Regions from separate parts of the Brevibacillus schisleri genome, predicted to be linked through region 2. Evidence: a T-box and tRNA genes for the amino acid it is inferred to sense, from the RefSeq annotation. Region 2 holds a T-box; the other holds one or more tRNA genes.
What was found. The T-box of region 2 lies ahead of serS (serine--tRNA ligase). A T-box ahead of a tRNA ligase gene usually reads a tRNA of that ligase, here a tRNA-Ser.
Positions count from the first base shown of each region.

Region 1: it encodes a tRNA-Ser, which carries the amino acid that the T-box ahead of serS (serine--tRNA ligase) is inferred to sense. The anticodon was not compared.

Region 1 covers NZ_JBVNDM010000001.1:2,321,946-2,338,269, forward strand. Annotated here, with positions in the region: gene ACUUHJ_RS11555 (aldehyde dehydrogenase family protein) at 1-1,396, shown strand, start outside; tRNA gene ACUUHJ_RS11560 (tRNA-Ser) at 1,464-1,552, shown strand; gene ACUUHJ_RS11565 (acyl-CoA synthetase) at 1,710-3,275, shown strand; gene ACUUHJ_RS11570 (exo-beta-N-acetylmuramidase NamZ domain-containing protein) at 3,341-5,404, opposite strand; gene ACUUHJ_RS11575 (copper amine oxidase N-terminal domain-containing protein) at 5,649-6,455, shown strand; gene ACUUHJ_RS11580 (YhcN/YlaJ family sporulation lipoprotein) at 6,522-7,145, shown strand; gene ACUUHJ_RS11585 (BTAD domain-containing putative transcriptional regulator) at 7,268-10,474, shown strand; gene ACUUHJ_RS11590 (TetR/AcrR family transcriptional regulator) at 10,602-11,183, shown strand; gene ACUUHJ_RS11595 (HlyD family secretion protein) at 11,211-12,401, shown strand; gene ACUUHJ_RS11600 (ABC transporter permease) at 12,391-13,569, shown strand; gene ACUUHJ_RS11605 (YpuI family protein) at 13,732-14,244, shown strand; gene ACUUHJ_RS11610 (anti-repressor SinI family protein) at 14,345-14,506, opposite strand; gene ACUUHJ_RS11615 (helix-turn-helix domain-containing protein) at 14,702-15,031, opposite strand; gene ACUUHJ_RS11620 (hypothetical protein) at 15,604-16,324, shown strand, end outside.
Region 2 covers NZ_JBVNDM010000001.1:30,018-46,341, reverse strand. Annotated here, with positions in the region: gene ACUUHJ_RS00300 (DNA sulfur modification protein DndB) at 1-537, opposite strand, end outside; gene ACUUHJ_RS00295 (hypothetical protein) at 825-1,163, opposite strand; one part of gene ACUUHJ_RS00290 (IS1182 family transposase) at 1,409-2,199, opposite strand; one part of gene ACUUHJ_RS00290 (IS1182 family transposase) at 2,199-2,739, opposite strand; tRNA gene ACUUHJ_RS00285 (tRNA-Arg) at 2,909-2,985, opposite strand; gene ACUUHJ_RS00280 (histidinol phosphate phosphatase domain-containing protein) at 3,162-4,166, opposite strand; gene ACUUHJ_RS00275 (DeoR/GlpR family DNA-binding transcription regulator) at 4,160-4,960, opposite strand; gene ACUUHJ_RS00270 (ABC transporter ATP-binding protein) at 4,944-5,963, opposite strand; gene ACUUHJ_RS00265 (ABC transporter permease) at 5,963-6,751, opposite strand; gene ACUUHJ_RS00260 (ABC transporter permease) at 6,748-7,593, opposite strand; gene ACUUHJ_RS00255 (alkaline phosphatase family protein) at 7,654-8,463, opposite strand; gene ACUUHJ_RS00250 (ABC transporter substrate-binding protein) at 8,453-9,550, opposite strand; gene aceA (isocitrate lyase) at 9,742-11,031, opposite strand; gene aceB (malate synthase A) at 11,058-12,665, opposite strand; gene ACUUHJ_RS00235 (hypothetical protein) at 12,726-12,893, opposite strand; gene serS (serine--tRNA ligase) at 13,086-14,366, opposite strand; T-box leader at 14,420-14,644, opposite strand; gene pdxT (pyridoxal 5'-phosphate synthase glutaminase subunit PdxT) at 14,773-15,348, opposite strand; gene pdxS (pyridoxal 5'-phosphate synthase lyase subunit PdxS) at 15,359-16,243, opposite strand.

The DNA.
Region 1 (16,324 bases), 2.3 Mb from region 2:
GGGAGAATGGGTGCCAGCTACTGTTCATGCACCCCTACTCTCTCCATGTACGGGTCAAGAGATTGCACAAATTTCGCAAGCAGACTCATCATTGGTTGAAAAAGCAATTGCCGCGGCCCACGAAGCGACTGCCGTCATGCGGCGCCTTTCTGCCTATCATCGTGCCTTCCTGCTTGAAAGAATCTCGATTTTGATGAATGAACGCTTGGAGGAAGCGGCGCGGATCATCGCAATAGAAGCGGGGAAGCCAATCAAAACAGCCCGTGGTGAAGTGATTCGAACCATTCAGACGTATAAGTTTGCGGCAGAGGAAGCCAAACGCCTCCACGGCGAAACCGTGCCACTCGATGCAGCGATCGGGGGAGAGGGACGCTTGGCTTATACCGTGCGTGAACCATTAGGCGTCATCGGGGCCATTACACCCTTTCCTTTTCCGATGAATCTCGTCGCCCATAAGGTAGGCCCTGCTCTCGCTGCTGGTAATACCGTTGTTCTCAAGCCAGCATCGCAGACACCGCTTAGCGCATTGTTTCTGGCAGAGCTCGCAGAGCGAGCAGGTGTGCCTGCTGGCGCACTATATGTGATCACGGGTAGTGGGTCGAGCGTTGGCGATCAAATCGTGTCTGATCCGAGAGTCAGGGCGGTGACCTTTACAGGGAGTCCAAGTGTTGGGCTGGATATACGCAATCGAGCGGGTATGAAAAGAGTCACGCTCGAGCTGGGATCGAATTCGGCAGTGATCGTTGATCGCGATGTGCAGCTGAATGAAGTGATTCCTCGATGCGTTTTTGGCGCCTTCGCCTACTCTGGGCAGGTATGTATCTCCGTGCAAAGAATTTATGTGGTCAAAGAAATCTATCAAGATTTCGTCCAACGTTTTGTTGAACAAACACGAGCACTACGCGGTGGTGATTCGCTTTCTGAGGACGCTGACTATTCCGCTATGATCAATCCCCGGGAAACAGAACGTGCGATGGAGTGGATTCATGAAGCTCTCCTACAAGGGGCGCGTTTGGAGTGTGGGGGACAGATCGTGGATCGGATGCTCCAGCCTACGGTGTTGACGGGTGTTCCGGAAGATGCAAAAGTATCTAGTCAGGAAGTACTCGGCCCGGTCGTTCTCATAAATCCAGTGGAGTCGGTCCGGCATGGCATTACGTTGGTCAACGATTCCCGCTTTGGATTACAGGCCGGTGTCTATACCAACAATCTGTCGTTGGCTTTGGAAGCGGCAGAAGAGCTGCGCGTTGGCGGGGTGATGGTAAATGATATTCCGACATTTCGCGTCGACCATATGCCCTACGGTGGCGTAAAGGAGAGCGGACTTGGTCGGGAAGGGGTCAAATACGCGATAGAAGAAATGACGGAATTGAAACTCGTTGCCATCAAGCGATAAAAGAAATGAGGAAAGAGCTCTTGCAAATCATAGTAGAGCTGTGATATAGTTTATATTGTTGAAATACGGAGGGATACCGAAGTGGTCATAACGGGGCGGTCTTGAAAACCGTTAGAGTGCAAGCTCACGCGGGTTCGAATCCTGCTCCCTCCGCCATAAATACAAATGAACCGACTCCAGTTGAGAAGCTGGGGTCTTTTTTATGGTCGAGAGCTTTGAGAGGTGGTTGTCGGTTCTTTTTTGTAAAAATATCAGAAAATAAAGAAAACTATTATATAATGGAGAGGAGACTATAAGTGATGGGGGAATTTGCATGCTTGAAGCGCAAAAGGTTCGTAGAAATGCACTTGGCGATATTTTGCGAAGAAGTCGTGGACGAAATCCTGATAAGCCTGCCCTATACTTTGAGGAAGAAGTATTGACCTACACGCAGCTTGATCAGCTTGCAAACAAGACGGCTCATTCGCTTCTTTCAAAAGGCTTGCAAAAAGGGGAGCGGGTAGCAGTATTGTCACGCAACTCGATGGATTTTGCGATTCTGAACTTTGGGATAGCAAAAGCAGGGGCCATCATGGTGCCGATCAACTTCATGTTGAATAAAGAAGATGTCGCCTATATTTTCGGTCATGCGGAAGTGAGTGCGTGCTTCGCAGCTCCCGAATTCATGCAGCTCGCCCAAGACGGACTCCTATTAGCTGGAATTTCCCCCAAGCTGCTTTCGCTCATGTCCAAACCAGCAGAACAAGCAGGGGAATGGTTGCCTTTTCGCACGATGATTGAACCGGCAGACGATCACGAGCCTGAAGTAGACATAGTGGACGAAGATGTTGTGCAGATTTTGTATACCAGCGGAACGGAATCAAAGCCAAAGGGCGTTATGCTCACTCATAAAAGCATTATCTCCGAATATGTCAGCACGATTATCGAAGGCGGGATGACGCAGGATGATGTGGCTGTTCACGCACTTCCCTTGTTCCATAGTGCACAGCTTCACTGCTTTTTGGGACCGTACGTGTATCTAGGTGGAAGTGGGATTATTTTGGAACAGGCAACCCCTACGTTGATGCTACAGACAGTAGAGGCGTATAAGGCCACTCAGTTGTTTTGTCCGCCAACCGTGTGGATTGCTTTACTGCGGTCTCCCGATTTTGCCGCGCGTAATTTGAGTTCTTTGCAAAAGTGCTACTACGGTGCAGCAATTATGCCAGTAGAAGTATTAAAAGAGCTCGATAAACGTCTCCCAAACGCTCAGTTTTACAATTTTTACGGACAGACGGAAGTGGCGCCATTAGCAACTGTTTTACAACCGAAGGATCAGATGAGAAAAGCAGGCTCTGCAGGCAAGCCAGCATTAAATGTGGAAACGAAAATCGTCGATGATGACGGGAAAGAAGTCCCTCGTGGTAGTGTTGGTGAAATTGTTCACAGGACCAGCCATGCGATGCTAGGGTATTTCCGAGATGAGGAAAAGACACAGGCTGCCTTCCAAGGAGGGTGGTTTCACAGCGGGGATTTAGGCATCATGGATGACGAAGGCTATATCACGGTCGTTGACCGGAAAAAAGATATGATTAAATCGGGGGGAGAGAACGTAGCAAGCAGGGAGGTTGAGGAGCTTATTTATCAACATCCGAAAGTGTCAGAGGTCGCTGTGATCGGAGTTCCCCATCCGTTCTGGATCGAAGCAGTGACGGCTGTTGTTGTCCCAAAAGCGGGTGAGTTACTGACTGCTGACGAGATGCTTGCTTTTTGCAAAGACCGCCTTTCCTCCTTCAAAGCACCCAAATATGTAGTGATTGCTGACAATCTTCCTCGAAACCCCAGCGGCAAAATCTTGAAAAGAGAGTTGCGCCTCCGATACGAAACACTGACGACTTAGCCATTCACAAGGTCTTACCTACAGAAAAACCCGCTCTGTTATGGAGCGGGCTTTTGCTGCTGTGATTATTTGACGTTGGAAACAGTTGGGCGATCGGCTTGAATGACTTCAAAACGATAACCTTTTTCTTTCAAGTACGAAATGATTTGGGGGAGAGCTTCAGCCGTTGGCGACTTGGTGCTGGAATCATGCATCAAGACAACGATTTCTTTTTGTGACTTTACTTGCTGCACTACATTTGCCAGTGCCTGCGCGGCTGTGTACTTGTTGCTCCTTGCATCGCCGTTTGTTACATTCCAGTCGATAAACGTATAGCCACGTTGTTTTGCTTCTTCTTTGATCGCATGCATGACGGTCTGCTGCTTGTTATAACGTGTGGGATCTTGATATTTCAAACTAACGGTATTCGTACTACCACCTGGATAGCGGAACACGGTTGGTTTTACGCCAATTGCCTTTTCAATCATTTGACTACCTTTTTCCACGTCTGCAAAAAAGCCATCCATATTTTTGTAAAGAAGCTGATAATTATGGGAATACGAATGTCCTCCCACCGCATGTCCTTCAGCTACGATCCGTTTGAGAATGGCCTCATGACCAGCTACCTCACGGCCCACAATAAAGAAAGTGGCTTTGACTTGATGCGCTTTCAGCGTATCCAAAATGCGTGGAGTGACAGGTGAAGGTCCATCGTCAAAGGTTAAATAAGCGATCTTCTCAGAAGACTTCGGTGTCTGAGGGATCGGTTTTGTAGATGGTTCAGGCTTCTTCGTTTGATTGGTCGTTCCTTTTTGTTTGTCAGGCTGCGGTGGAGTCGGTGTCTCTGGTTTTGCTGGCTTAGATGGTTTTGGTTGTTCTGGTTTCGGTTGCTCCGGTTTCTTTGGTTGTTCAGGCTGCTTTGGTTGCTTCTGTTGAAGCGGCAGCATCGGGATAAACGGTTCATCGCCATAGATCAGATATTTTTGCCGCAGCTCAACAAATTTCTTAAGATCCGCTTCATAGGAAGAAACAATCTCCTGAGGGGATTTGCCTTGTTCGAGAAGCAGACCGATTTTGTTGGTACCCATCACCTTGTCGAACATGGAGATTTGCATACTCGTACTTTTTGGTATAGGGAATGGTTGTAATTGCTTGGCATAAGCCAGCGCGTAAATACCTGTTTTTACAGGGTTAAACTGATGTGGATCGTTGATCTGAAGGCGGACGCCCCCGGCAGTTCCTTTAGTCTCAGGAATAAAGATGACGCCAGGCAGAAGACTTCCATTTAACAGATCGGCGTACTTGTGCGAATCTAGACCCTCTGCCCCAATCCAAGTGAAATGGTCGCCTTGTCGAAGGGGGGTACCCTCACCCAAACCAGTTGCCATATACCCGAAAACCGAGGTCAAGTTAGGGAGATGCGGAGAACTCGGAATCCAGGCCAATCCTGTCTGTTGATAAATCAAGCTACGTGTATACCCTTGCATCGGAATAACGGTTAGATCTGCACCGATGGTACGATTGAAATACAAGGCCAGCTCTCCGATGGTCATGCCATGTGCAAGCGGGAGGATATCCACTCCGATAAAGGAACGGTAAGGTAGTTCAACTACTGGCCCCTCGACAATCGTTCCACCGAGAGGATTCGGTCGATCCAGTACCATTACTTCTTTTCCTTGTTCTTTTGCTGCAGTCATGGCGTATTGCAAGGTAGATATGTATGTGTAGGTTCTCGATCCAATATCCTGCAAATCAACGAGAAGAATATCAATGTCTTTGAGCATTTCTGGTGTCGGCTTGCGAGTTGAACCAGACAAGCCGTAGACCGGAATAGCGTAGACGGGATGAACAAAGCTCGTTACCTGTTTTCCTGCTACCGTTTTTCCATCGAGGCCGTGTTCAGGTGCAAAGAGAGCGGCTAAATGGACGGAGCGATCTCGTCGTAACATGTCGATCGTGCTAACCATTTGACTGTTCTGACCTGTTTGATTCGTAATTAATCCGACTTTTTTGCCTTCAATGAGATAGTGGAACTGATTGAACAGTACATCACTTCCCAATTGGATGGCAGTCGTATTGGCGGAGCTTCCTACTGGAGGAATTAAAGTTAAGATAAGTGCCAGGATGAGGAAAGGGAGAAATTTGTTCATCATTCATTGCCTCTTTCAAGATAAAATACTGTCGCTTCTTGTCTATTGTAACGCTTTTGGAAAGCAAGATGGTTGCATTTTTGTAACAATTTGAAATTAGGTCAAAAGGAGCAGAAAAAAGGAACAGAAAAGAGGAGGGGTATTAGGAAAAAATGTTCTTTTGAAAGGGAGTCTACAGGAAAATCTTGAAACAGCCTTCATCCTATAGTAGATTAAGAATCGTGTGAACCTTTTTGGAAATGGAGTGAATGTTTTGCTGAAAAAAGTAACCTCATTACTGCTCGCGATTGCCTTGGTACCGATGGCAGCGTTTTCTGCAGCGGCAGCGACTGCACCTGTAGTGCCTAAAGCCGTACAGAATGCTGTTAAGGTGGAGTACAATAAAAACCAAATTGCGTTTCCTGACCAAGCACCTATTATTTCCCAAGGGCGGACATTGGTACCGATTCGTCCGATTGCAGAGAGTCTTGGATTTGAAGTGAAATGGAATGAACAAACTCGTACCGTTACCATCAATAAAGGGAAAGATAACATCAGATTGGTCGTTACTCAAAAAATTGCCAACAAAAATGGACAAACCATCAACCTCGACGTACCTGCACAGATTGTGAACAAGCGTACTGTAGTGCCTGTTCGATTCATCGCGGAAGCTCTGAGCTACAAGGTTGAATGGGATCCGAAGACACAAACGGTATTGATTGCGGATAATGTGAACCCTAATCAAGTCGACCAACAGGAAAAGCCGAAAGATCCAGCAAAGCCTGGAACAGACGAGAAAAAAACCGATACAAAGGTAACATTGTTCGATAAAGCGAGTATTGAGGGTAAAAAAGTGAACGTCTTTGCTTATTATCAGGTTACCGGGAAGGTTGAAGCAGGTTCAGAAGTTGTCGTCATCGTAGGAGATGACACATATGAGGTTACAGTAAATAAGGATGGCACCTTCAAGTTCCAACTCGAAGGTGAACATGATGGCATTCGTAGCTTCACTTTAAAAGCAGAAAAAGATGGAAAACAAGATACAGTAGATGGTGAGTTTATCGCTCAATAAGGCAGCTACTTCCTGAGTAAGAACACCTCCTGCACATCACACTAAGTGCAAGGAGGTGTTTTTGTTGTGAGACGAATAAGTAGGAGTATCGTTGCTGTACTCCTGTTTGCCGGCTTGCTGACAGGGTGTTCGCCTAACAAAGAACAGGGCACCGAAGATCAGAACGGAAATAAGGCCAAATTTGAATCTCTGGGAATTAACTTCCAGAACGATAACGTCGGTAGGGACAAAGGACCGGCAGCCATGATTAGCCAAAAGAGGGTTCATCAGCGAGAACCACAGCTGGTGACGTACTTGGAAGGGCGTGCGGAAAAGCTGCCCGGTGTAGCCGATATCAAGGTGTTAGCGTACAAGGATAACTTGATTGTAGGTGTCCTGCCAGTTGATACACCAAAGCCTGACGAAGTCAATCCGCGGACCTCGATCCCGTATACGCCTGGAAAAATTGTGCGAGTCGATAATGGACATCCAGATTCGCTGCACAGACGTGTTGTGAACCGGATGAGGTCAAGCTTACAGGCAGAAACACGCTTTAACATTTTGTACGTGTCTACCAATCGCGCTGTTTATGACCGAATCGCAGATTTGCATTCACGAATTACGAACGGAGAGCACATCAGTGACGAGGAATTTCAAGTCCTGTTAAATGATATTGGGTATACGGTTATTGGATATAATTTAGTGGATTGAAAGAGCACCACCTGGACTCCCGGGTGGGCTTTTTGTCGAATAAGGGTCAAATGGCAGGAGAATAGTTAGAAATGGGGAAATAGTCAAAGAAGAGCAGGAGAACGGCAAGGAGTGCACATTATATGATTCCAATCCACATCCCTATATCCAAAATAACTCCTCCAGGACAGAAGCCATATGTCTTACGGCGTCCTGCATTAGCAAAAAAATTGCGTCTGTTGAAATATACGCAGATTTGTCTCATTCATGCAGGGGCAGGCTATGGCAAAACGACTTCTTTTGCTACATTTCTACATGATGAAGCACTGGCTGCGTCCTGGTTTACCATTCAGGATGGAGACGATGCCCTTCTTGCGTTTGTCATTTGTCTCGTCGAAAGTGTTCGGCAGGTTCATTCTGGTTTTGGACAGGTATTGAAAGAACAACTCAAAGACATCACTGAGCAAAGTCCGGTGCCGTCCCTAGACAGTAAAGTACTGGTCGACTTGTTTGTCGGGGAATGCGTACAGCTCCAGGCTGACCACATACTTGTTTTGGACCATTTCCAACGAATTGAGAATGGGAGTGAAGTCGATCAATTTGTTCAACGATTAGCCGAGGCGCTTCCACAAAAGGTCAAGCTGGTTATCTTAACGCGTTCCCGACCGAAATGGTCCAATCTCGACTTGTTGTCCGCAAGAGGAGAGTGTCTGGAGCTTACAACCAATGACCTTTCTTTTACGCTGGAAGAGAGTGAGGCCTTTTATTCTGATCAATACGACATCACGTTGTCCGAAGAAGATTGGGGTCGAGTCGAAGAGGTTGCGCAAGGCTGGGTGATGGCGCTGCGAACTTTTGGTGAAATGGTAACGAGGGGGCAGACGGTGTCCGATAGTCTGCGTGAGTTATCCCGATTGTTGCATTTGCTGGAAGTAGAAGTCTGGACACAGCTGGATGCAGGTATGCAGCGCTTCTTGATGGAGGCAGCCGTTCTCGAACAATTCGATTTGGAGGATTGCAAGCAAATACTCGGGGAGGGATGTATCGAGCACCTGTTGGAAGCACAACGTTGTCATCTTTTTCTGCATGTCCAAGCAGATTCTCATTATTCCTTTCATCCGCTATTTCAGCGTCTCTTGTCGAGCAAGCTGGCTGCGAATCAAGCGACGTACGTGCATGTAAATCAAAAGGCCGCAGGATGGTACAGACGTAAAGGGGACGAGGCAAAAGCTTTTGGGCGGTTGCGTCTCGTTGAACAGTGGGAGATGCTGGGTGAGTGGCTGTGCCAAGCATCAGAAAGGTTGCTGCAAGCAGGGAAGCTGGACTTTTTATACGAGTGGATAACGCTATTACCAGAGCATATCAAGTGCGAGCAGCATTGGCTGTTGTTTTATCAGGGTGAGGTAGAACGCTATCGGTGTCTATATGCGAAATCCTTTGCTTCTTATGAGCAATTTTTGAAACAATGTGAACAAAAGCAAGATCAAATCGGATTGTGCCGCGGGTTGGAAGGGCAAGCACGCGTCCATCTCGACAGCGTCCAAGGCGTCAGGGCCGAAGAGCTGCTCAAGAGGGCAATTCAACTTTTGCCCCCATTTGAACAAGAGAATGAGATGGCACCGAGGCTATATCGCTTGCTGGCAGAAATTTATACGAATCGCGGAGATGCCAAACAGGCGGCAGCTTGGTATGAACGGAGTCAGGAGTTAGAGCAGCAGACCGAGGTTGAGCTGGAATCGCGCCTGTTGTTTCGTACTGGCCGATTGCAATCTTCCATCCAGATATTGGAAAGTAAGTGGCAGGTAGAACAAGGGAAGCATCCTCCACTGACCAGATCGTATCGGGAAACCTCTTTACTGCTATCTTTTGTGTATGCATTGAATGGCGAATGGGAGCGAGGGTGGGAAGCAGCAGAAACTGCCATACAACTCGGACGTGCAGCGCATTCCCCTTTTGTAGAGGCGAATGGCTATGTTCGAAAAGCGCATGCGGCCCTCATCAGTCAAACATTGCCTACGGACGAGATTCGCGAGCTTTATGAAAAAGGCTTGCAAATCATGGAGGAGCTCCAGTCCACACGCGGAAAGTCAGAAACGCTTCTGGGACTAACCTTGCTTTACGCAAGAGAAAAGGCACTCGACCAAGCGCTTCTGTATGGCAACAGAGGAATACAAGAGACAGAGGCAATGCGCGACGACTGGTTAGGCAGTCTGGTACGTATGGCCATTGGAATTGCCTATGCCAAATACGGGAAAGAAGAGGAAGCATGGGCTACCTTTATCGATTGTGCCGACCGACTCAGTCACTGCGGGGATAGCTATAATGTCGTCATTTGTCAATTGTGGCTGAGCTTCTTGGCTTATCGCAAAAAACAATGGGATTTGTTTGTACCTGCGGTGACGCAAGCTCTGTCCTTGATGAAGTCCGGTGAATATCAATTCCTTTTGCAGAGACCTACGCTGCTTACACCGCATGATGTACAGCAGCTGATGCCGATTCTGATTGAGGCAGAGCGCCGAAAGGTATCGCCGGATTACGTCTCTCAGCTGTTAAATGATTTGGGCTTGCAAAACGTGACATTCCACCCCGGATATACCCTTCGTATTCAGACGCTGGGCGCTTTCCGTGTATGGCTGGGAGAGCGGGAATTGAGCGAAAAGGCATGGCAGCGTGGGACGGCCAAGCTGTTGTTTCAGCTTTTATTGACAAAGAGACACCATTTGTTAGCCCGGGAAGAAATCATGAACCGACTTTGGCCAGACAGTATCGAAGAAGCGGCAATTCGCGATTTTAAAGTGTCGTTGAATGCATTGAACAAAGCCCTTGAGCCAGATCGTGCTGCCAGAACAGACACCTTCTTCATTCAACGCCATGGCAGCTCTTACGGTTTCAACCTGGCATCGGGCTACCATATGGATGTCGAAGAGTTCGAGAAGCTCGTTACACTGGGCTTGGCAGAATCAGATCGGCGCCAAGGGACTATCCTGTTGGAAAAAGGACTTGCATATTACTTGGGCGATTACATGCCGGAATGCCGTTATGAGGATTGGTGTGTAGAAGAGCGTGAGAGAGTGCAGACGCTGTTTTTACGCGGAGCAGAGCGGTTAGCCAAAATCATGCTAGAGGACGGGAAGTTGGAAAAGACGATCCGCTGGTGTGAAGCGATTCTGCGGGTGGATGATTGCTGGGAGGAGTCATACCGCTTACTTATGACTGCGTATTATCAGCAAAATAATCGCACACAGGCAATCCGCTGGTATGAAAAGTGTGTAGCAAAACTGAGGGAGAACCTCGGTGTCGCACCGATGCCTGCAACCATGGAGACTTATCTTCAAATTATAGCGAAGTAAAAGATCGCCCACAAAGCGATCTTTTTTTGTACATAGAGCAATGGTTGCTTGACAAAACTAGGAAGTATTCGTAATATAATCTTTGTACTGACCAGTCAGTTCAAAAAGTCGAAAGGGGACAGGAGTGATGGCACCATCCAAAAAAGATCAAATTGCAAACGGAGCTTTAACCGCATTTGCCCAATTGGGTTATAGCGAAACGACCATGGATGCAATCGCGGAAATGGCACAGGTGGCAAAAGGAACCCTCTATTATCACTTTTCCACAAAGGAAGAGCTGTTTTTGTACGTGATAGAAAAAGGCGTGAAGATGCTGATTTACCATGTAGATCATGTAATGCAGAATGAAGAGCTTTCCTTGGAGGATCGTATTCTGAATGTGCTGGATGAGCATCTTCGCTTCTTTTCCGAGAATCAAGATTTGTGTTTCCTGTTGCTGAGTGCTTTCTCAGGAGATGGACAACGCGACAGGATGGTTTGCAATCTGCTAGGTGGCTATTTCAGCACGATGGAGTCACACATGCTAGAACTGCAGCAGTTGGGGTATATCCGGGCGGATATCGATATACGCACACTTGCATCCTCGTTGTTTGGCATGGTTGGTTTTACCGTACTTCGCAAGCAATTTCGCAAAGAGCCAGTGAACAGTGCCGAAGATAAACAGACACTTCGTTATTTGCTTTCAGGAATGTTTCAAAATAACGTCTAGAGAAATGTAAACAAGAGGAGAAGACAGATGAACAAACGTGCATGGATCGGTGTAGGTAGCTTTGTAGTGAGCATTGCAGTACTTGGAACCGTATTGTTTGGTTCGAATGTGAGTAGCATGGCTGGTCAGAATACAACGAAATTAGCAGGTGTAATCGAAGGAACAGAGGTCGACCTCTCTTTTAAAATGGGTGGTTCCATCGAACAGCTCTCCCTGAAAGAAGGAGACGAAGTAAAGGCAGGGCAAGTAGTTGCCACGTTAAGCAGCGCGGAAATCCTTGCGAAGAAAGAACAGGCTGAAGCAGCTTACAAGCTCTCACTCGTCAAGCTTGATCAGGCGAAAAAAGGGGTATCAGTGACAGATAGCTCCAGCAATGCCCAAGTCGACCAAGCAAAAGCAGTTGTCAACTCGGCGCAAGCGCAGCTTGACGCGAACAAAAATGGAGCGCGTTCAGAAGAAATTACGCAGCTCAAAGCGAAATTACAAGCAGCACAAACTTCGAATCAAATTGCCGCGACGAATTTGGAACGAATGAAGAAATTAATGGCGGAAGGTGCCGTTCCACAAGTGAAAGTGGAAGAGGCGCAAATGCAAGCAGATAAAGCCCAAGCGGAGTTTAAAGCAGCAGAAGAGCAGTTGAAAATGGCTCAAACTGGATCACGCAAAGAGCAGGTCGATGCCGCACAAGCACAACTGGATCAAGCAAAAGCTGCATACAACCAAGCAGTAGCAGGGAGAGGTCAAGTAGGCTTGAAAGAGCTGGATGTTAAATCCGCAGAAGCGAACGTCATGCAGGCAAAAGGTGCACTGGCTGAAATGGAAGCCTATGTGAACAACACCAAGCTGACAGCTCCAGTAGACGGTATTGTAAAATCAGTTGCCGTTCAAAAGGGAGAGCTGGTTTCGCAAGGCTTCACTGTATTGACTATCCAAACAAAATCAGATAACTATGTAAAATTTTATGTAAATGAATACATGCTTTCGAATGTGAAAACAGGCGATCAAGTGAAATTGTTTGTCCCAGCCCTGAACAGAGAAGTAGACGCCAAAGTGGTTACTGTAGCTCCTGCTGCTGACTTTGCCGTAAAAAAAGCGACACAAGAACTCGGTGATCGTGACATTCGTTCCTTCCAGGTGAAGCTGCTGGTGTCCGATTCTGAATTGCGTCCAGGCCTGACGGTTGAGTGGCAACTTGAAGGAGCTGGTAATGGTGAATAGTTTCTCTCACCTGTTCTGGAGCGAATGGAAAAATCTTTTTGCAAACAAAACCATTCGAAATATTCTCTTCCTCGTTCCCCTGATTTATTTGACGATGTTCGGCTTTCTGTACAGTGAGAAAAAAGTGATGGAGATCCCTACTGTGATGGTGGATGCCGATCAAACCGAATTGAGTCGTGAGCTCTACCGCGCCTTTGAGGTTGATCATACATTTCGAATCACGTCTATTGTAGGAACAGAAGAAGAAGCAATGAAGTTGGTTGACAAGGGAGAAGCAAATATCGCCCTGATCATACCTGCTGGATTAGAAAAGGATGTGAAAGCTGGGAGAGAAGCAGAGGTACTGACTGTTATCGACGGCAGTAACATCATGATTTCGAATACGGCAGTTCGAGCAGCGAATACAGCAATTAAGTCTGTTTCAGCAGGAACCACGCTGAAGAAGATGGAAGCACTAGGCGGCTGGGGAGAAGAAGGGAAAAACATGTTTACGGGTATCGATTATCGATACAGAGTGTTGTACAACCCAACCTTCAGCTATCTGTCCTTCATGGTATTCGGTCTTGCAGGTACAGTGCTTCAACAGGTGCTGTTTCTTGGAATCGTATTGTCCGTTGCCCAGCAAAAAGAAGAGGGGACCTGGAAGGATACACTATCTCGCCATAGCTTCTTCGCGATCACGGCGAGCAAATTGTTGCCGTACTTTCTGGCAGGAACCCTCAACATGTTCCTGGCGTTTACACTGATGTTAAAAGGTTTTAATATCCCTTATTACGGAAGTACGTTTGATCTAATGCTACTGGCTAGCATGTTCAACTTGGCGGTGTTGGCTATCGGGTATGCCATCTCCTTTGTGTCCAGCAGCCAGCTCCAAGCTACTCAGATCGGGATGATGATTGCAGTCCCTTCTTTCATGCTATCGGGTTATACTTGGCCACTCATGTCGATGCCAACAGGGATTGCTGCGATTTCAAAATCTTTGCCGCTGACCTATTTCTTGGGTGGTGTAAGGGAAATTTTGTCGAAGGGACACGGGCTGTCAGCTGTCATGAACGACTTCATGGTTCTCGGTTTCATGACACTCATCGGGTTGTTCGCAGCCTATGTCATTTATTTGTTGCAGATAAGGAAAAGTAAGGGGAAAGTTAGAGAACAAACGGCGGCATAAATAGAAGGATTTGGCTGCGCCAGAGTGATGGCGTAGCCTTATTTTTGTTTACAAGGATCTTGTTTGGCAGTCAAGTTGTATAAAAATAAACCTTGTGTAATAAATAATCTCTCCTTTATACTTATTATAAAAAAGCAGATTCTTCAACACTAGGGGGACTTTATGTCAGCGACTCATCTAAAGCAATTGTGCGAGGAGACGTACACCAAGTTGAAAAAGGTCAGCATGGAAGTAGAACGTTTTTTGAATCAGGTTACCTTATCTGGTCTTGTATCTGCATCAGGTGATCCTGAAGATTTTGAAACGTATTACCGTAACTATCTTTCCGACTTGCGCCACCTTTTAGTCTACTGCGAAAATGCATACGAAAGGCTGGGAGTATCACTCCGACGCGCACGATTTCATGAGGAGTTTGCCGAGGAAGTATTATATCAGGTATACCATACCTGTATAAATAACTTCTATTACCCCAAAGGAGAGGTTTACGAAGAAGATGGTCGGTTGGCCTATACGGGTCAGGACTGTATCATTTTTCGCAAGCAGGTCGTCCCTGAGTTGCAGCAGTTGACCTTATCCTTGTCCAGAGTGTTCGAACAGTTGCGTAATGATTTGCAGTATTACGAGACAGACTACATAGCGAAAAAACAAATGCAACAAGAAAAAGCACAGGCCTAATAAGCCTGTGTTTTTCTATAGTTTCTCGAGTCGGGGATGAACCCGGATGGAAGTCCTATTATTTATAAAAGTGTAGCGTAATGGATAATAGCTGTTTACATTATGCTTCGAAGTAATCACTTTTCTCCTCATCAAAAGAGAGAGGAGAGTTCATGAGAAAAAAACGAATTTCCTCAATGCTTAATCCCATTTTTCGTGCTGTCAGGATTAAATCGATCCATTCCTTATCCAGGAGATCTTTAGGAGACGGAGTGGTTTTCATGTTAGTTCCCCTTTTACCCTCCTTTTGTAAAAACAAATAAATTACCCAAAAAATGGTTGGAAAAAGATAGGTAAAAAGCTTATATCAGAAATGATACTTAATTCAGTTTCATATGTAAATCTAGTATTTGTGACTTTTGTTTTAAATTCATGCAAAAAATAATAAGCCACCACTATATCAGTGCTGGCAACCATGTTATTTATGTCGATTTATCCGCCATTTATTGTACTCCAAAAACTCCCGAAACTGTTCTTTACTTACCCCGGATTTCATAGCCTCTTCGATCAGCTTGTACCATTCTTCATCAACATTCTCGACTGAAGGAATATCTTTATCCTGAAGCAATGTGTCTACTGTCACATTTAATACTAGTGCGATTTTCTCAAGAAATTGAATAGAAGGATTTCGCTGAATGCCACGCTCGATTGAACTTAGATAAGACTTGGCGACACCAGCGCGTTCAGCTAAATCAGAAAGAGAAAGGCCTTTGTCTATTCTAAGCTGCTGTATACGCGAGCCGATCATGTAATAGCCACCCCTTTAAATCTCTTCGTTTATTATAACGTCAAAATAGCTGAAACACAACTTTTTGTGGGACTAGTCCTGTGTCGTTTGGCTCATTTATTCGATTCGACCCTACTGACGTTGCTAAAAAATTACCTTTCTACTAGATAAAATGAAGCATCATTATGGCTAAGTATCTAAAATTACGTTCGTTCTTTATAAAAAACATAATGTTCGTTATTAAGGTTGAGAAAAAACGAGATATTCAGACGATATTCTACAAAACAGTCGATTTTCGCTGTTTTTGGTCTATTTTTAAAGGAAATTGATATTTTACATTCTATTGCCAGTACAGGATACTGTTTTCAAATCGTTCTTTATAAAGAACAAAACAAACGGATTGTTCTCTATAAAGGAAAGTTCGAGCTTGAATGGCGCTTACCGCTTTCAGCTTGAAATGGATAGAAATGTACAGAAAAACTTACAAAAAAACTGGAGAGGAGAGATCCATTCTGCATGCCAATTTGTCAGAAGCAGTGGCGGTAATCTGCCTGTTAATTGTAATAATTATACTATTTTTTATGGGTATCTTGGTGATTAAATCAAGGAATTTGTTGATAGAAAGGAGAACGCGCCTTTACCTGGGACAGTTTCAAGACTACTTCACGTATATCCAGTCTCATATGGACTCACCTGAGAGGTTGAAAACGCCTTACTGGCAATTAAATCGTTTGGAAATGAGAGTTCTGCAACAAAAACTCATTGAATGGATCGAATCTCTTACAGGAAGCCATCGAAAGAAAATGATCACACTATGTGAGGATACAGGGCTCGTCAAGCAAAACCTCCAAAGGCTGAATAGTCGCTTCCATTGGATAAGGATCGATGCAGCCTACCATCTAGGAGCAATGCGATCCGAGGAAGCCGTACCAAGGCTACTGCAATTGCTACAGACAAAAAAACTCGATCCCACTCATTTTATCATCGCGAGATCTATCGCCAAGTGTGCGAGAAATCTGGACGATATAAGGAACATGCTGATGCTCGTTGTAAAGCATCGGAAAAGCAATCATTACCTTGCTGTTGACATCATGAAAGAGACAGAGTTGGACTGTACGCCATTATTGCTTGAATGTTTGCGAAGTACGGACAAGGATTTGAATAAAATCGCTTTGATTGGATGGTCTGCTCCTTTAACTGCGGAGATTGCCGATTTGGTATATCGGCAGATCGATTCGGAAGACCAGGAAGTCCGCATCCAGTCAGTGAGGTTGCTGTTCAAATATGATGCTGTTTTGGCAACGGCATTGTTCG
Region 2 (16,324 bases):
TACCAACAACGTGTTGTTGACTGCTGACGACTTAGTATTTACATCTGTAAAGAGTTGCCGTTCTCTAGATAAATCTAAATTTGAATATATTTGAACTGTTAAAGGGAAGGCTTCTAGGTTATCCATAAATTCGATTAAGTAAGTGTCTTGTGGTTTCTGTTGAATTATGGCTTCAATTCTGTTTTTTAAATGTTCAAATGCCTTTATCCTATGCTGACCATCTAAAATAACTAATTTATCATTCATATTTAGCCTATATTCGGCAGTATCTTCGTCATATTCACCTCGTCCCCTTGCAGAGAAAATTAAAGGTGAAAAGAATATGTCTTCACCTTCAATACCAGACTGTATGTACTTACTAATAGCTGACACTCTTTCGGGTGCAACATCCCTTTGGACATCTCTATCTATCATAAGAAACTTAAGAACATCGTTAACCGAACATTGGGCCGTGATAATCTCCTGTCCAAATTGAAATCCTTTTGTCGCTTTCAAAACAATTTGGTTGCTCTTTTTACCCAATACTGACAAATCCATTTCTCATTCCTCCTTTTTATTGTTCCGTCTCCTTTTTTCTTATCTATATATTAACGAAAATTTAATTTATTTACAATGTTTTACTTTTTTGTGTTCATTTTCATCCTTTGAATATTTTACACTGCGCCACGTACACTAGATTCATCTCTTTGGGGTATGGGTTGAACAATTCAAGTAAATCACATCATTCCACCTCATAGTTACTCATCTTCATTTCTCAAAGTTTAATCTAATTGTTGAATTGTTGTGGGGTGTTGTTAATTTCCAATTAATGTTTTAAAACATGCTTAATCATCAACTTGATGACCAAGCTTTTCATTGCGGTGAGGTATTCCTACGTATTTCTCTTTAACATACATTAAGTGGTTGATGTATGTTCGGATCAATGAAGTTGATATGTCTTGAACTAGTACAACGTCTGCATGATACTGTTGTAGCCACTCAACAAAGTATCTGTACTGGATATAGTATTCGTTCTTTGTACGTGGCTTTGCATTCTCTTCTTCCTTAATGGATACAAACACGTTAAATGCATCTTGTATGCTTATCTGACCCTCTCCTAATTCAGTTGTGCCACGTTGTAGGACAATCCGTTTCCCTTTTTTACGTTCAATTCCTATTTCCAATGAATTCCCCTCCTGTTTTGGAGGTAACGCAGTCTGTAATAAGCTAGGCTTTTCGACCAACAGTTTCATCACATTTAAACCCACAGTCTACCTATATTTCAAGAGTAAACTGTTGGTCAACATATCGGTCATAAAAAGAAAAAAACCTTGGTATACCAAGGTCAGCCTGAAGAGAAACCCCCTTTTGGGGGATTTCTTTTTAGTATTGTTCAGCACGAAGTGCTGAAAAAAAGGATAGCCTGCACCTAACTTGCTTTCGCTAGGTGTAGCGCTATCCTTTTAATGTTTTGTACTGTTGCTGTCATCAATACCTGCTCTTGGACATTTTCACGTCCGCGTAACCTACAATAGCGAAGCCCATGCAGTTCTTTAGCATCTGCAAAGCTTCGCTCTATGGTTTGGTATCTTAATCTATATAAATATTTCCCCGATTTACTTAAACGGTTCTGTCGAACCCATTCCTTACTCTCTTCCCAAACGTGCCTGCTTATCACCTTTTGGTGATTTTTAGATCGGGTACACTCAGAAAGCCTTGGACAAGTTTTACATATTTCTTTATTGGACTTATACATCCTGTATCCGTTTCGATCGGTAGTCGAATAAGTAAGCGTATGTTTTTGAGGACATGTGTACACATCGCACTCCAGATCATATTTAAAGCGCCATTTAGCAAAAAGACCTTTAACAGGTGTAAAGGCACGATGACCGATGACAGCAAATACATTTATATCGTGAAGTGCCTTGCAGATTGGAGTAGTTAAATAACCAGCATCTAATGCAATAGCTTCAATTGTATCCTGAAACCCAAACTTCTCGATTTGGAGATTCAGCCTATCTATGTAAGGAACGGAATCATGGACATTGCCAGCAGTGACATGGACATCGGTAATAATATTGTACTTATGATCGACAGTCCGGTGATCGAGATAGAAAAAGCCTTCGGGCTTGCTGTCTCGAACCATGTAGCCACTTTCCGGATCAGTGGTACTCATCTTGATTTCCTTTTCTTCCTTCACACCCTCTCTAGGCTTCAATCCTTTTTTCCATGTACCTCACGGTCTTCATTAATTGCTACCTCTAAATCTTTGAGATAGGCACGACTCGTTTTCTCGATGACATGCTTCTTAAATTTTCGTTTATTCGCATTTGCTTTAAGATGCGTAGAATCACTTATCAATACACGTCCAGCGACCATTCGATGCTGAATCGCCAAGCGAACAATTTCATCAAAAATCTCCTGAAAAACATTTGTATTTTTAAAACGGGTTCGACGATTCCAACTGATTGTTGTGTGATCTGGAACTCGATCTGTTAAAGAAAGGCCAAGAAACCAACGATAGGCGATATTAGTCTGGATTTCTTTTTCGAGTTGCCTCTCTGAGCGGATACCGTAAAGGTATCCAATGAAAATCATTTTAAATAAAACAATAGGATCAATCGACGGTCTACCGTTATCCTCGCAATAATATTGACGTACTTTTTCTCGGATGAAGGAGAAATCTATATGTTTCTGGATGACCCTTAATAAATGGTCCTCTGGGACCAATTCATCAAGACACACAAATTCGTAATGCATTTGTGGATTTTTATCATTGGAGGTAAGCACAATAATCACCTACTATAAAATGTAATTATAAGAATTATAACAAATTAACGCGGTGTCGCTTTAAAATTAAGTGAAATAAAAATGGCTGTCGACTTTCTCGACAGCCTGACCTTGGTATACCAAGGTTTTCCGACTTAAATGGCGTCCCCGAGAGGATTCGAACCTCCGACCTACAGTTTAGGAAACCGTTGCTCTATCCTGCTGAGCTACGGGGACAAATATGATTTGCGGCAAAGAGACTTTTTCTGACGCCGCACCTACATTCTTATTATATGTGTTTATCCATTTTTCGGCAAATACAAGTCGGATCTAAAGACAACAAAAAAACCTTGGCATTCCAAGGTTTTTTGCATCTCAATCCTATTTTGTTCAAAACACGCTGCTTTTCACAGTCAAGCATAGCGGATCGGCTTCATGATCCGTTGACGACCGGAAAAAGTGGCAATTTCCGTTACCCCCATTGAATGGAGGATTTCCAGATTCACCGCCACGTATCTGCCAATATCATCGGGAAAGTGCGCGTCAGACGAGAGTGTCAGTGGAACACCATGCGCCACCAAAACATCGAGGAAAGCGGGACTGGGGCACATTTCCTGAACGGGATAGCGGTAGTACAAGCCCGCATTGATTTCGGTCGCTGTATCCGTTTCCTTCAAAGCAGTTGCGATTCGGTGGTAATAGGGAACAAGCTCCGATTCCTCTGGACGATAGGAGAACACTTTCAGATTGTCCAGATGGGCAACAAAATCAAACAAATTGCTCCTGATCATGGACTCAACTGTGTGGAAAAAGTCCGCGTATAGCTGTTTCAGGTCATGCTGCTCAAACAGATGGCGAGTATCGGGATTGTCAAAGCCCCATCCTTGCAAAAAATGAACAGAACCGATCACATAATCCCACGAAGCACCTGCGAGCAAGCTTTCCAATTCTGCTTCCCCGCCGATAAAGTAATCCGCTTCCAGCCCCAACCGCAACTCCACACCGCTTGCCGACCAACGCTGCTTTGCTTCCTCAATGGCGACACAAAAGTCACTGAGGCTCTCGGTGCATACTTGATCAAGCCACGTTCGCTGCAAACGACCCAACTCGGTGTCCCCCAGCTCCATAAACCGTTCAAAGTAAGGACGGGCTTCACGAAAGCGGTATAAATGATCGACGATCCCCACTTCCTTCAATCCTTTGTTTAACGCTTCACGTAAATACAGATCGATCCAGGATGGGTCGTATGCCCCCAAAGACATGCGGTTATTTAATCGCGCAAGACTGTCCAGCAGCCAGTCACGGGTATGTCGAGGTTCAGTTAACGGATAAAAATGGTCGAGGGCCATATTGGTACGGTCGAGCCAACGCAATGAAAAAGGCCCTTCTTCTAGATGAAGATGATAGTCGATCAACATGTGAAATCTCTCCTTCCCGGATGTTCGCTTATCCAGGTCGTTTGCATGCCAGACGATAGCCATTCATCTGGCATCGGCTGGTCACAAACAACCGCGCTGACATCCTGCCAGCCGCAAATATGGAAAAATTGCGTTTGGCCGATCTTCGATGTGTCTCCCAATACATAGACTTGCTCCGATCGCTGTACCATCATGGTCGAGCACAGCGTTTCTTCCATATCATAATCGGTGAAGCCATCAGCCGTGATCCCTCCACAAGAAATGAATGCCTTATCAAAATGAAAACGAGAGAGCAGCTCGCAGGTAAACGCCCCGGCAACCGATTTTTGGGCCGGATGGGTCAGCCCCCCCAGCATAATGACCTGACCGTTGAATTGATTGGCTTCCAACAGCTCGTTTAGTAAAGAAGCGGCGGGGAGTGAATTCGTGACAATCGTTAATTGATTGAGGCCCTTGATAGCACGTGCCAATTCCAGTGTTGTCGTCCCGACATCGAGCGCGATGGTATCCCCGTCAGACAAAAGTTCTGCCGCGATTTGCCCGATTTTCGTTTTTGCCGTCTGTTGGATCGCCTGTTTCTTTTCAAAATGCGGCTCGCGTTTCGCCAAATGATAAGGGATCGCTCCTCCGTACACTCGTTTTAACAAACGCTGCTGCTCCAACTGGTCCAGATCACGCCGTATGGTCTCCGGTGTTACTGCCAGGGTTTTTGCCAGACTCATCACCTGAATTTTACCGTGACGATTCAATTCGTCGAGAATCACTTGCTGTCGTTCTTCAGGCAATAGTGTCATAAAGCGGAATCACATCCTTGGGACTTACATACAATGTTTTTGTTGTGCCTATCTGCTCCTGCTCGAAGGACAGATGAAGAGTGTCCACCAGTACAGGAACATCACCAATGTTCAGCTCGTAACGGGTAATGTTGCCGAGCATGGTTACCTGAGCGATATTCCCGGTCAAACAGATGTCCTCCCCATTCAAAGGCTGCTCACGAAACGTCTCGGGACGAATTGCAAAACGTTCAACTCCCGGCTGAGGCAAATTAGGTGTTATTCGGGTAAGCTGTTCGGCAGTCAGTACGTTGTAATTGCCAATGAAGCGAGCGACAAATTCAGAACGAGGTTGCGTATAAATCTCTTTAGGACTGCCATTCTGAACGATTCGTCCGCCATTCATGATATAGATGCGGTCGCTGACAGCCATGGCTTCTTCTTGATCGTGAGTAACCAGCACAGTCGTCATATTTAACTCACGTTGGATGGTGCGTAGCTGCTTTTGCAAATTTTTACGAATCTGGGCGTCAAGCGCACTTAGCGGCTCATCGAGCAAAAGCACTTTTGGCCGGGTGACCAGAGAACGAGCAAGTGCCACACGCTGCTGCTGACCACCAGACAATTCACGTGGGTAAGCCTGCTCCTTTCCCACCAATCCCACCAGCTCAATCATTTCCTGGACACGCAGACGAATCTCCGTTTTCGAGATTTTGTTCATTTCCAGGCCAAAGGCAATGTTTTGACTGACCGTAAGATTGGGAAAGAGCGCATACGATTGGAACACCATGCCGATCTGCCTGTTTTTTGGCGACACGTCCGTCACATCTTTGCCGTCAATGTAGATCATGCCCGTATCAGGAGCCGTCAAACCACTGAGGATGCGTAACAGCGTACTTTTGCCACACCCGCTAGGGCCAAGCAAGGTAACCAGCTCGCCTTTTTCAATCGCAAGATCAAGTTGCTGCAGCACGTGTTGACCGTGAAAGGTTTTGGACAAGTTTTTGATTTGGACGTAACTCATCAGGGGACCTCCTTGCGTGCGAAGCTTCGGCGCGTGAATTTTACAACCAGCCCAGTGATGATAGCCATCAGGACAAAATAAGTGACCGTAATCGCGCTGGCGACATGTCCACTTGATGATAACTTGGCGTACAGATACATCTGCAGGGTTTCAAACCTTCCCCCCACCAGGATGTTAATCAGAACGAATTCACCAAACAAAATGGAGAACGACAAGAGTGAGGACACGAAAATTCCAGACATGATATTCGGAACGATAAGCCGTACAAACGCCTGCCAGTGGCTCGCACCCAATAGCTCGGCTGCCTCCATCAACGAACGTGCCTGCATGGCAAGCAGGCTATTGCGCGTTCCCTGATAAAGATACGGAAGCAAACCGACCAAATACGCCCCTGCTGTGATGATCACCATGGGAATTCCGTTTCCTGAATAAGTACGGATCAATCCGACCGCCATAATGACACCCGGAACGGCGTAGGTCAGCATCACCAAAATCTGAACCAGCCTCTCCATCCGGGGAGCGTAGACGATGATGGAGAATACAGCAGGAACAATAATGACGACGGCAACGACTGTCGTCAGAAAGCTGAGTAGAAAAGAACGCCCGAATGCCTGCAAGAATCGGGGATCGGCATACAGCTCCGCAAACCATTTTCCTGTGAGTCCTTCCGGCAAGACCGTGCTATTCCACTCGGTTGCCAGTGAGTAAAGGATGGTTGCAGCTACTGGCAAAAACAAATACAGCATGACCAACGCAAACGACAAGGATGGCAAACTGATCCGCTTCAAGATAAATCCCTCCGAATCTTCCGCGTCAGCCACTCGTTCACGAGCAGAGCGGCGGCAAGCGTCAGGCCAAGCAGTACTGCGAGTGCGCTACCTAGCTCGGGTCTTGCAAAAATGTCGCCAGATACTAGCGCACCAATCCGAATGGGCACTAGATTGTAGTTGCTCCCGGTGAGCGCGTAGGCAGAAGCATAAGCACCCATTGCATTGGCAAACAGAATGCTGAATGTGCCGACGATACCCGGAAGGAGTACCGGAAACCCGATTCTCAGCCAAAACTCCCATGGACTTGCCCCAAGCAGCTCGGCCGCTTCCATCCATTGCTTCTGAATGGCGTTGTACAGGGGATACAGAAGCATTACCGCCAGAGGTAGTTGAAAATAAATATACACAAGCGTCAAGCCGCTCCACGAATACAGAGTAAAGGACTGACCAAAATCAATCCCCAGTTGCTTGGCGAGCAAAACAAACAATCCACTGTTTCCCAACAGGACAATGAAGGCAAAAGCGAGCGGAATCCCCGCAAAATTGGAGGTTAGATTGGTAATGACAAGCACTCGCTGTTGCAGAGCCTGTGGGAAACGGGTAATCGCATAGGTGGCAAAAACAGCAACAACGATTCCAATGAGAGCAGACAGGAACGAGATGAGCACACTGTTCTCAAAAGCCTGCAAGTAATACGGATTTGAAAAAATCTCACGATAGTTACTTATGGTAAAACCGCCGCCCCCCTCGGCCTGAAAGCTCCCTCCAATCATGGAAAGCAACGGGACGAGAAGAAACAGAGCGATCATTGCAAAGAACGGAATCGTCGTGACCCAAAACATACTGACAAATCGTTTCATCGCAAAAGCTCCTTTCTTAGAAGAAAAGACGCCCCCTTAGGGAGACGTCTTGCTCAGCCCTCATACGTTCAATGGCTGCATCTCTTTCGAGGGGGGGATGCCGAGCAAATGGCAGGCAAGCGGAGCCACCTGCAATTGCGGAATTGCCTCCTCGCGAATACCCGGAGATATCAGGTTGCTGATGACAAACAAGGGAACGTCCCGGTCAGCGCTAGAGGTGCCACCATGATTTCCATCGGCTGTCATCCCGTGATCGGCTGTCACGATGATTTGATAACCCGCATCGATCCACGCAGGAAGCACGTTTGCCAGTATCGAATCTGCCGCAAGAACGCGATTTCGATATTGCGTGGAATCGGCCGTATGCTTATGGCCATCATCGTCGATATTCATGGAGTGGACGTAAAGAAAATCCGGATTGTATCCATTCAACAAAAAGTTGGCATCAGCAAACAAGTGTGTATCCGGGTAGTGATCTTCCCAGTAGAACATCCCGTTTTGTATCGGCTTGTCGGAGTTCAATTGGATTCGGTCGTGAAACGGGTTGAATGGAGCCTTGTTATATAGCTCGCTTACCCAGCCATAAGCGGCAGCAGCGTTGGACATCCCGTTTTTTTGCGTCAGGTGAAAGAGACTCTCCTGATGCGAAAGTCGAACCGTCTGATTGCTAGAAATGCCGTTCTTCCACACAGGAGTTCCTGTTAAAAGAACCTCGTACAAAGGACGAGACAGACTGGGTAATTCTGATCTCACCTGAAACCGGGCCGCAATGCCGTATTCGACCAGGTGATGCAGATACCCCATGTGCGAGACGGCTGTGTCAAATCTCAATCCGTCGAGCACAATCATGGCGAGCTTGCTAGCGCACATGGATTAACACCTTCTCTTGCCATAACTGCGGCAACTTTTTAGCCGTCTCTTCCCAAGCAGTCAAATCGCCCACCGGACGTGCGTTTTTATACATATCATCGGGGAGCAGTTTGGCTTTAGCGGATTCATCCAGCTTGGCGTTAGCGCGAATCGGTCGTGCATAGCCGCGAGCCAAATTGGACTGTCCAGCGTCGGAGAGAATGTATTCACGAGCCAGCATGGCAGCGTGTGGGTGCTTGGCGTACTTGTTGATTACTGTAGCGTACCCGCTGCTGACTGATGCTTCCTCCGGGATGAGGACATCAAAGCGGTTTTTATCGATTTTGTCCCGATACCCGAGCGCGTTGAAGTCCCACAAGATTGCGACTTCGACCTCACCCTTTTCTAGATTGGCAAGGCTCGGATCGCTCGTACTGAGCCGCTTGTTTTTGGCCAATTCAGCGAAAAAGTCAATGCCGGGCTGAATATTTTTCTCATCTCCCCCATTAGCATAGGCGGCGGCCAAAACGGCAAACTGCGCCTGGTTCGCTTTCATGACATCGCCGATCGCGACCTTATAGCTTCCGTTTTTCAAATCTGCCCAGGACTTGGGAGGATTTTGCACCTTTGTCTTGTCAGTGATAAAAGCCAGCGTTCCGGTATAGCCTAGCAACCAATGTCCTTCATCATCTTTTGCCCAGTCGGGAATGTCGTTCCAGTAAGAGGTTTTGTAAGGCAGCGTCAGCCCTTTTTGCTTGGCTAACGGTCCAAAAGCGATACCTACGTCACCGATATCTGCAGTAGCGTCTTCTTTTTCTGCTTCAAACTTAGCCAATTCTTCTGCGCTCGACATGTCGGTGTCCGTATGCTTCAGGCCGTATTCCTTTCCGAGATTGCCCCAGGTCTCTACCCAGTTTGCCCACGTGTCTGGCATACCCACGGAGTTGACTTCTCCCTCCTGCTTCGCTTTTTCTACAATTTGATCCAGGGTCAATTGCGACGTATCCAGAGAAGTGCCTGATTTCGTCTCGGTGGCACATCCCGCAAGCAGAAAAACGGATGTCATGACAACAATGGTTCGTTTCCAGCTTAACTGGTTCCCTCTCATCTTTAAGGCCCCTTTTCGTTTTTATTTGTGTTTGGTCTTTTGGCTTTTTCTAACCCAATCGTAAACAATCAAAATGAAACTGATATAAATGCGTTGTTAAAAAGCTATTAAGACTCTATGAAAAATAGAAGTGAACGCAAAAAGTGGCCCTCTGAATACCAGAGAACCACCTAGGCCTTCGTTTTTCCTCTTTAATTGTGAGCAAATTGCTCCTCTTCCGTTGACCCGCTGAGGGCAGTCGTAGAGGAATTGCCGCCAGAGATGACCTGCGCAACCTCATCGAAATACCCGGTACCCACTTCACGCTGATGACGAGTGGCCGTATAGCCATGGACTTCGCTATCAAACTCAGCCTGCTGCAATTCAGAGTAGGCAGCCATTCCGCGGTCACGATAGCCGCGTGCCAATTCAAACATGCTGTAATTCAGGGAGTGGAAGCCAGCGAGCGTGACAAATTGGAACTTGTAGCCCATCTCGCCGATCTCTTCCTGGAAGCGAGCGATAGTCTGTTCATCCAGCTTCTTTTTCCAGTTGAAAGAAGGAGAGCAATTGTACGCTAACAGTTTGCCCGGGTATTTGGCATGGATCGCTTCGGCAAAACGGCGTGCTTCCTCCAAATTCGGCTCAGAAGTCTCGCACCAGATCAAATCTGCATAAGGAGCGTACGCAAGACCACGGGCAATCGCTGCATCCAATCCGCCGCGTAGACGGAAGAATCCTTCTGCTGTTCGTTCACCCGTCAGGAATGGTTTATCCTGCTCGTCGATGTCGCTGGTGATCAGGAAAGCGCCATTGGCATCGGTACGTGCCACGATAATTGTCGGGACTCCCATCACATCTGCCGCAAATCGAGCGGAAATCAGATTACGTACAGCCGCCTGCGTCGGAATGAGTACCTTTCCGCCCATATGCCCGCATTTTTTCTCAGAAGCGAGTTGGTCTTCAAAATGCACGCCTGCTGCGCCCGCTTCAATCATACCTTTCATCAATTCGAAGACATTGAGTGGGCCACCAAAACCCGCTTCTGCGTCTGCTACGATTGGAGCAAACCAATGCGTGTCGGTACCTCCCTCTGATTGATCGATCTGATCCGCCCGTTGCAATGCCTGATTAATTCTTTTTACGACTTGGGGAACACTGTTTGCCGGGTAGAGGCTTTGATCAGGATACATCTGCCCAGACAGATTGGCATCGGCCGCTACCTGCCAGCCACTCAAATAAATCGCTTTTAATCCTGCCTTTACCTGCTGAATCGCTTGATTCCCGGTCAAAGCCCCCAACGCTTTAATATGGTGCTCGGTATGCAAAAGATCCCATAGACGCTCTGCTCCCAGACGAGCCAGTGTATGTTCGATTTGTACGGAACCGCGCAGACGAATGACATCTTCTGCCGTATACGGGCGTGTAATTCCTTTAAAACGCTCACCCTGCCAGCTTTGCTCCACCTGTTGAATCGCTTCCTGTTTGTTTACTTTTTTCATTTTCATTTCCCCCACTCTTATTATTTTTACAAATAGCGATAACCCGGTACTGTTAGGAAGTCTTCAAAATCTTCTGTCGTTACCAATTGCAAGAACAGATCTCCAGCAGTCGGATACTTGCTTTTGTCGTATCTCTCCTGGCCAATTGCTTGCTTGATCGCTTGCAGCTCCTCACTCAGCCACTGCTTCACCAAGCCTTCCGTCACCTTTCTACCATCCTGCAAGACTCCGTGACGATGACGCATCCATTGCCAGACTTGTGCCCTCGAAATTTCTGCTGTAGCCGCATCCTCCATCAGATTGTTGATCGGCACAGCCCCAGAGCCTCGCAACCAAGCCTCGATGTACTGCAAGCCTACACTTATGTTCGTACGGACACCCGCTTCTGTAATCGTGCCCTCTGGGACTGCCAGCAGGTGACTAGCAGATACGTCTACGTCTTCACGTTTGTACCAAATTTGGTTCGGCTCTCTCATCAGGCGATCGAACACTTCCATGGCTACCGGCACTAGCCCGGGGTGAGCAACCCAAGTCCCATCATGTCCATCGTACGCTTCCCGCTCTTTGTCAGCGCGCACTTTGGCAATGGCTTCTGCGTTTTGTACCGGGTCATTTTTCACCGGAATTTGTGCAGCCATTCCGCCGATGCATGGTGCCATCCGTTTATGGCAAGTCTTCACGGCCAGCGTGGTGTATGCTTTCATGAACGGAACGGTCATGGTTACTTGCGCACGATCCGGTGTAATCACATCAGGCTGATTCCGCAGCTTTTTGATATAGCTGAAAATGTAATCCCAACGTCCGCAATTCAGTCCTGCACTATGCTCGCGCAGCTCATACAGAATCTCATCCATCTCAAAAGCCGCAAGAATCGTTTCGATCAATACTGTCGCGCGAATAGTACCGCGTGGAATATTTAATTCATCCTGTGCGAAAAGGAAGACGTCGTTCCAGAGGCGAGCCTCCAAGTGGCTTTCCAGTTTCGGTAAGTAGAAATACGGTGCTGTCTGATTCGCGATAAGAGCATCTACGTTGTGGTAAAAGTAAAGTCCGAAATCAAGCAGGCTGCCGGAGATCGGTTTTTGATCGAGTAGGATGTGCTTTTCTTCAAGATGCCAGCCACGAGGACGCACGATCAAAACCGCTGTTTTTTCATTGAGGGTGTATGATTTGCCCTCCGGACTGATGTAAGAGATATTGCGGCGTACCGCATCCTTCATGTTGATTTGGCCTTGGATGGTGTTCTCCCAGGTCGGTGAGTTCGCGTCCTCAAAGTCAGCCATGAAAAGCCGAGCACCCGAGTTCAGTGCATTGATGACCATTTTTCGGTCACCCGAAGGTCCTGTAATCTCCACCCGTCTGTCCTGCAAATCTTTGGGCAATGGAGCAACAGTCCAATCTCCTTTACGAATGTCCGCTGTCTCCTGTAGAAAATCCGGCAGTTGACCTGCATCGATTTGCAATTGACGCTCCACGCGTTTCGCCAACAATTGTTGTCGTCTGTCGCCAAACCTTTGCTCCAGCTTCATCACGAATTGAATCGCTTCTGGTGTCAGGATTTCTTGATAACCAGGGTGCATCTCACCGGAAATCTGCACCTCCAGCGGATATGGATTCGTTGGTACGGTAGTCAAAACAGCTCCTCCTCCCTTAACTCAAAGTTATTATGGTACAGATCAATAAAACTATTTTTATTATATAACAGTAGTGACAAAAAAAATGTCCTTACTCCTGATACCCGCTGCCACTACAATGACTGCAGCATACATGCCCGTCTCCCATGCACTTGTGGCAAGCCGCTCCGTTGGCATCACGACCAACGCCTCCACATCTTGGGCAATTTTGTTCTCCGTTTCCTTCACACCGATAGCAGTCCATTCTCCATTCCTCCATTTCTGTATTAAAACAATATTCTTAAGATTTGTTTTTATTATATAACAGAAATTAGTACAGTGCAACGCGTTTTTTTAAAAATTCCACCTGTATTAGTACACAATATAAAACAGCCCTTGACCCGTTATGGATCAAGAGCTGTTTTCCAAATCTCTCGCTTATTACTTCGGTGCGATCTTATCTACTCCGCCCATGTATGGACGAAGAACTTCTGGAATCACGATTGCTCCGTCTGCCTCTTGGTAGTTCTCCAAGATCGCTGCTACTGTACGTCCAATCGCCAAACCAGAACCATTCAAGGTATGCACAAATTCTAGCTTCGATTTCGTATCGCGACGGAAACGGATATTGGCACGACGCGCTTGGAAATCTTCAAAGTTCGAGCAAGACGAGATTTCACGGTATGTGCCGCCGCTTGGAATCCAAACTTCCAGGTCGAATTTCTTCGCAGCCGTAAAACCAAGATCACCTGTGCACATGCTCAGAACACGGTATGGCAATCCAAGCAGTTGAAGCACCTTTTCAGCGTTTTTCACCAGCTTGTCGAGTTCGTCATAAGACTCTTCTGGTTTCACGAATTTCACCAGCTCAACTTTGTTGAATTGATGCTGACGAATCAACCCACGCGTATCACGGCCAGCAGAGCCCGCTTCCGAGCGGAAACACGCGCTGAAAGCAGTGTAGTAGCGAGGGAGATCCGCTCCATCCATGATTTCATCACGATGCATATTGGTGACTGGCACCTCTGCTGTTGGAATCAGGAAGTAATCTGGTCCCTCGATTTTGAATGCATCCTCTTCAAACTTAGGCAATTGACCCGTTCCCGTCATGCTCGTACGGTTGACGATAAACGGTGGAATCACTTCTTCATAGCCATGCTCGTTCGAGTGCAAATCCATCATGAAGTTCATCAGTGCGCGCTCCAGACGTGCGCCCAAGCCTTTATAGAAAACAAAACGGCTTCCTGTTACTTTTGCCGCGGTTTCAAAATCGAGGATGCCTGCTTGGCTAGCCAGCTCCCAGTGAGGCTTAATCTCGAACTCAAACGCACGTGGCTCTCCCCATGTCCAGGCAATCACGTTATCGTCTTCTGTCGTACCGATCGGCGTGCTTTCATGCGGAAGGTTCGGCAGGCTCAGCAAAATGAACTCGAGCTGTTCATCCAGTTGGCGCAGCTCTTCATCCAAAGCCTTGATGCGCTCATTTACTTCTTTCATTTCCGCGATCAGATGGTCTGCATTTTCCTTATTGCGTTTCATAACCGCTACTTGCTCGGATACCGTGTTACGCTTATTTTTCAGCGCTTCTGCTTCTTGGATGACTTCGCGACGCTTTTCATCTACTTCTACGAATTGATCCAACGCAGAAATATCCTCATTGCGGTGAGCCAAACGGCGTTTTACTTCTTCTAGATCCTGACGCAATACTTTTACGTCCAACATGTGTAAATCCCTCCGAATCGTTTTGAAAAAAAACAAAAAACACCCGTCCCCTGGTAAGGGACGAGTGTTGTATACCCGCGTTGCCACCCTCGTTGACACATGCACATTCCTTCGTTCATATGTCCACTCTTCCGTCATAACGGGACGGTTCCGGGCAAAGTTGTTGTTCCTTTGCCACTCCGAGATGGATTCCCTCACATAACCGGATCGGTTCGCACCTACCACCGACTCTCTAGGCCTGGCTCTTGTGAAGTACTTGTTCTCATCATCGCATTCTCATTCATGAATACTATTATTGTTAACTGTACTACAGGTTCTATACGTATGTAAAGAGCACCCCACCTCGATCTTTACAGAAAAAAGAAGATCGGTGCCTTTTTAAGGACCCGATCTTCCAGTATGACAGCTAGCTTCTATATTCCTTAACCATGTCGAGAAAGTATTTGTGCAGTCTTGTATCTTCGGTCAATTCCGGGTGAAAGGCTGCTGCCAAATAGTGACCGCTTCGGGCGACAACAATCTTGTCTTCGTGCTTAGCCAAGACTTGACCGTTCTCTCCCACTTCCATGATATACGGTGCCCGGATGAACACTGCCGGGTAATCTGCACCCACATCGGCAACAGGCATCAAGACTTCAAAGCTCTCCTTTTGGCGACCAAAAGCATTCCGCTCCACTTTGATATCCATCAAGCCTAAATGGTGATCGTCTTGTCCTTGAATCCGTTTCGCCAGAAGAATCGCTCCTGCGCAAGTTCCGAAGATCGGCTTGTTCACTTTACCGAACTCTTGAACCGCCTCCATGAATCCGTACTTGTGCATCAGCTTGCTAATCGTGGTGCTTTCTCCGCCAGGAATAACCAGTCCATCAAGGTCATCCAGTTCTTCTACTCGTTTGACCGGGACAGCTGTGGCACCAACCTCTTCTAGCATTCGAAGATGTTCTGCTACAGCTCCTTGTAGAGCGAGTACGCCGATTTTCATGCTATTCACCTTACCAGCCGCGCTCTTGCATGCGATCAGCTTCACGAATTTTGGAGATTTCGATTCCTGGCATTGCCGTCCCCAAGCCTTTGGATACGCGAGCAATCAGTTCGTAATCCGTGTAGTGGGTAGTCGCTTCCACAATCGCGCGAGCAAACTTCTCTGGATTCTCTGATTTAAAGATACCAGAGCCAACAAACACGCCATCGGAACCGAGTTGCATCATCAGGGCAGCATCTGCTGGTGTTGCTACTCCACCTGCTGCGAAGTTTACGACTGGCAGCTTACCTGTTTTGTGTACCTCTTCAAGCAGTTCGTATGGGGCACCCAGGTTTTTGGCTTCCGCCATCAGTTCATCGTAGGACATGGCTTGCACTTTACGGATTTGGGACATCATCGTGCGCATGTGACGAACAGCCTCTACAATGTTTCCGGTACCTGGCTCACCTTTTGTACGGATCATGGAAGCACCTTCCCCAATACGGCGGAGGGCTTCACCCAGATCACGGGCGCCACATACAAACGGTACAGTGAACTCTTTTTTATTGATATGATACAAGTCATCTGCCGGAGTGAGCACTTCACTCTCATCGAGATAATCTACACCCAGAGATTCGAGAACACGCGCTTCAACAAAATGACCGATACGAGCTTTTGCCATAACAGGGATGGAAACAGCATTCAGTACTTCCTCTACAATGCTAAGGTCAGCCATACGCGCAACTCCACCAGCTGCACGAATGTCAGACGGTACACGCTCCAAAGCCATTACAGCAACAGCACCCGCTGCTTCTGCAATTTTCGCTTGTTCAGCATTCACGACGTCCATAATGACGCCGCCTTTTTGCATTTCAGCCATACCTCTTTTAACGCGGGACGTTCCTACTTGTACCATTACAAATACCCCCTACATCATGAGTCAGAACCGAAACTGTTATGCGGTGTTATGGTTCCTGTTACCGTCATTGTAAACGAT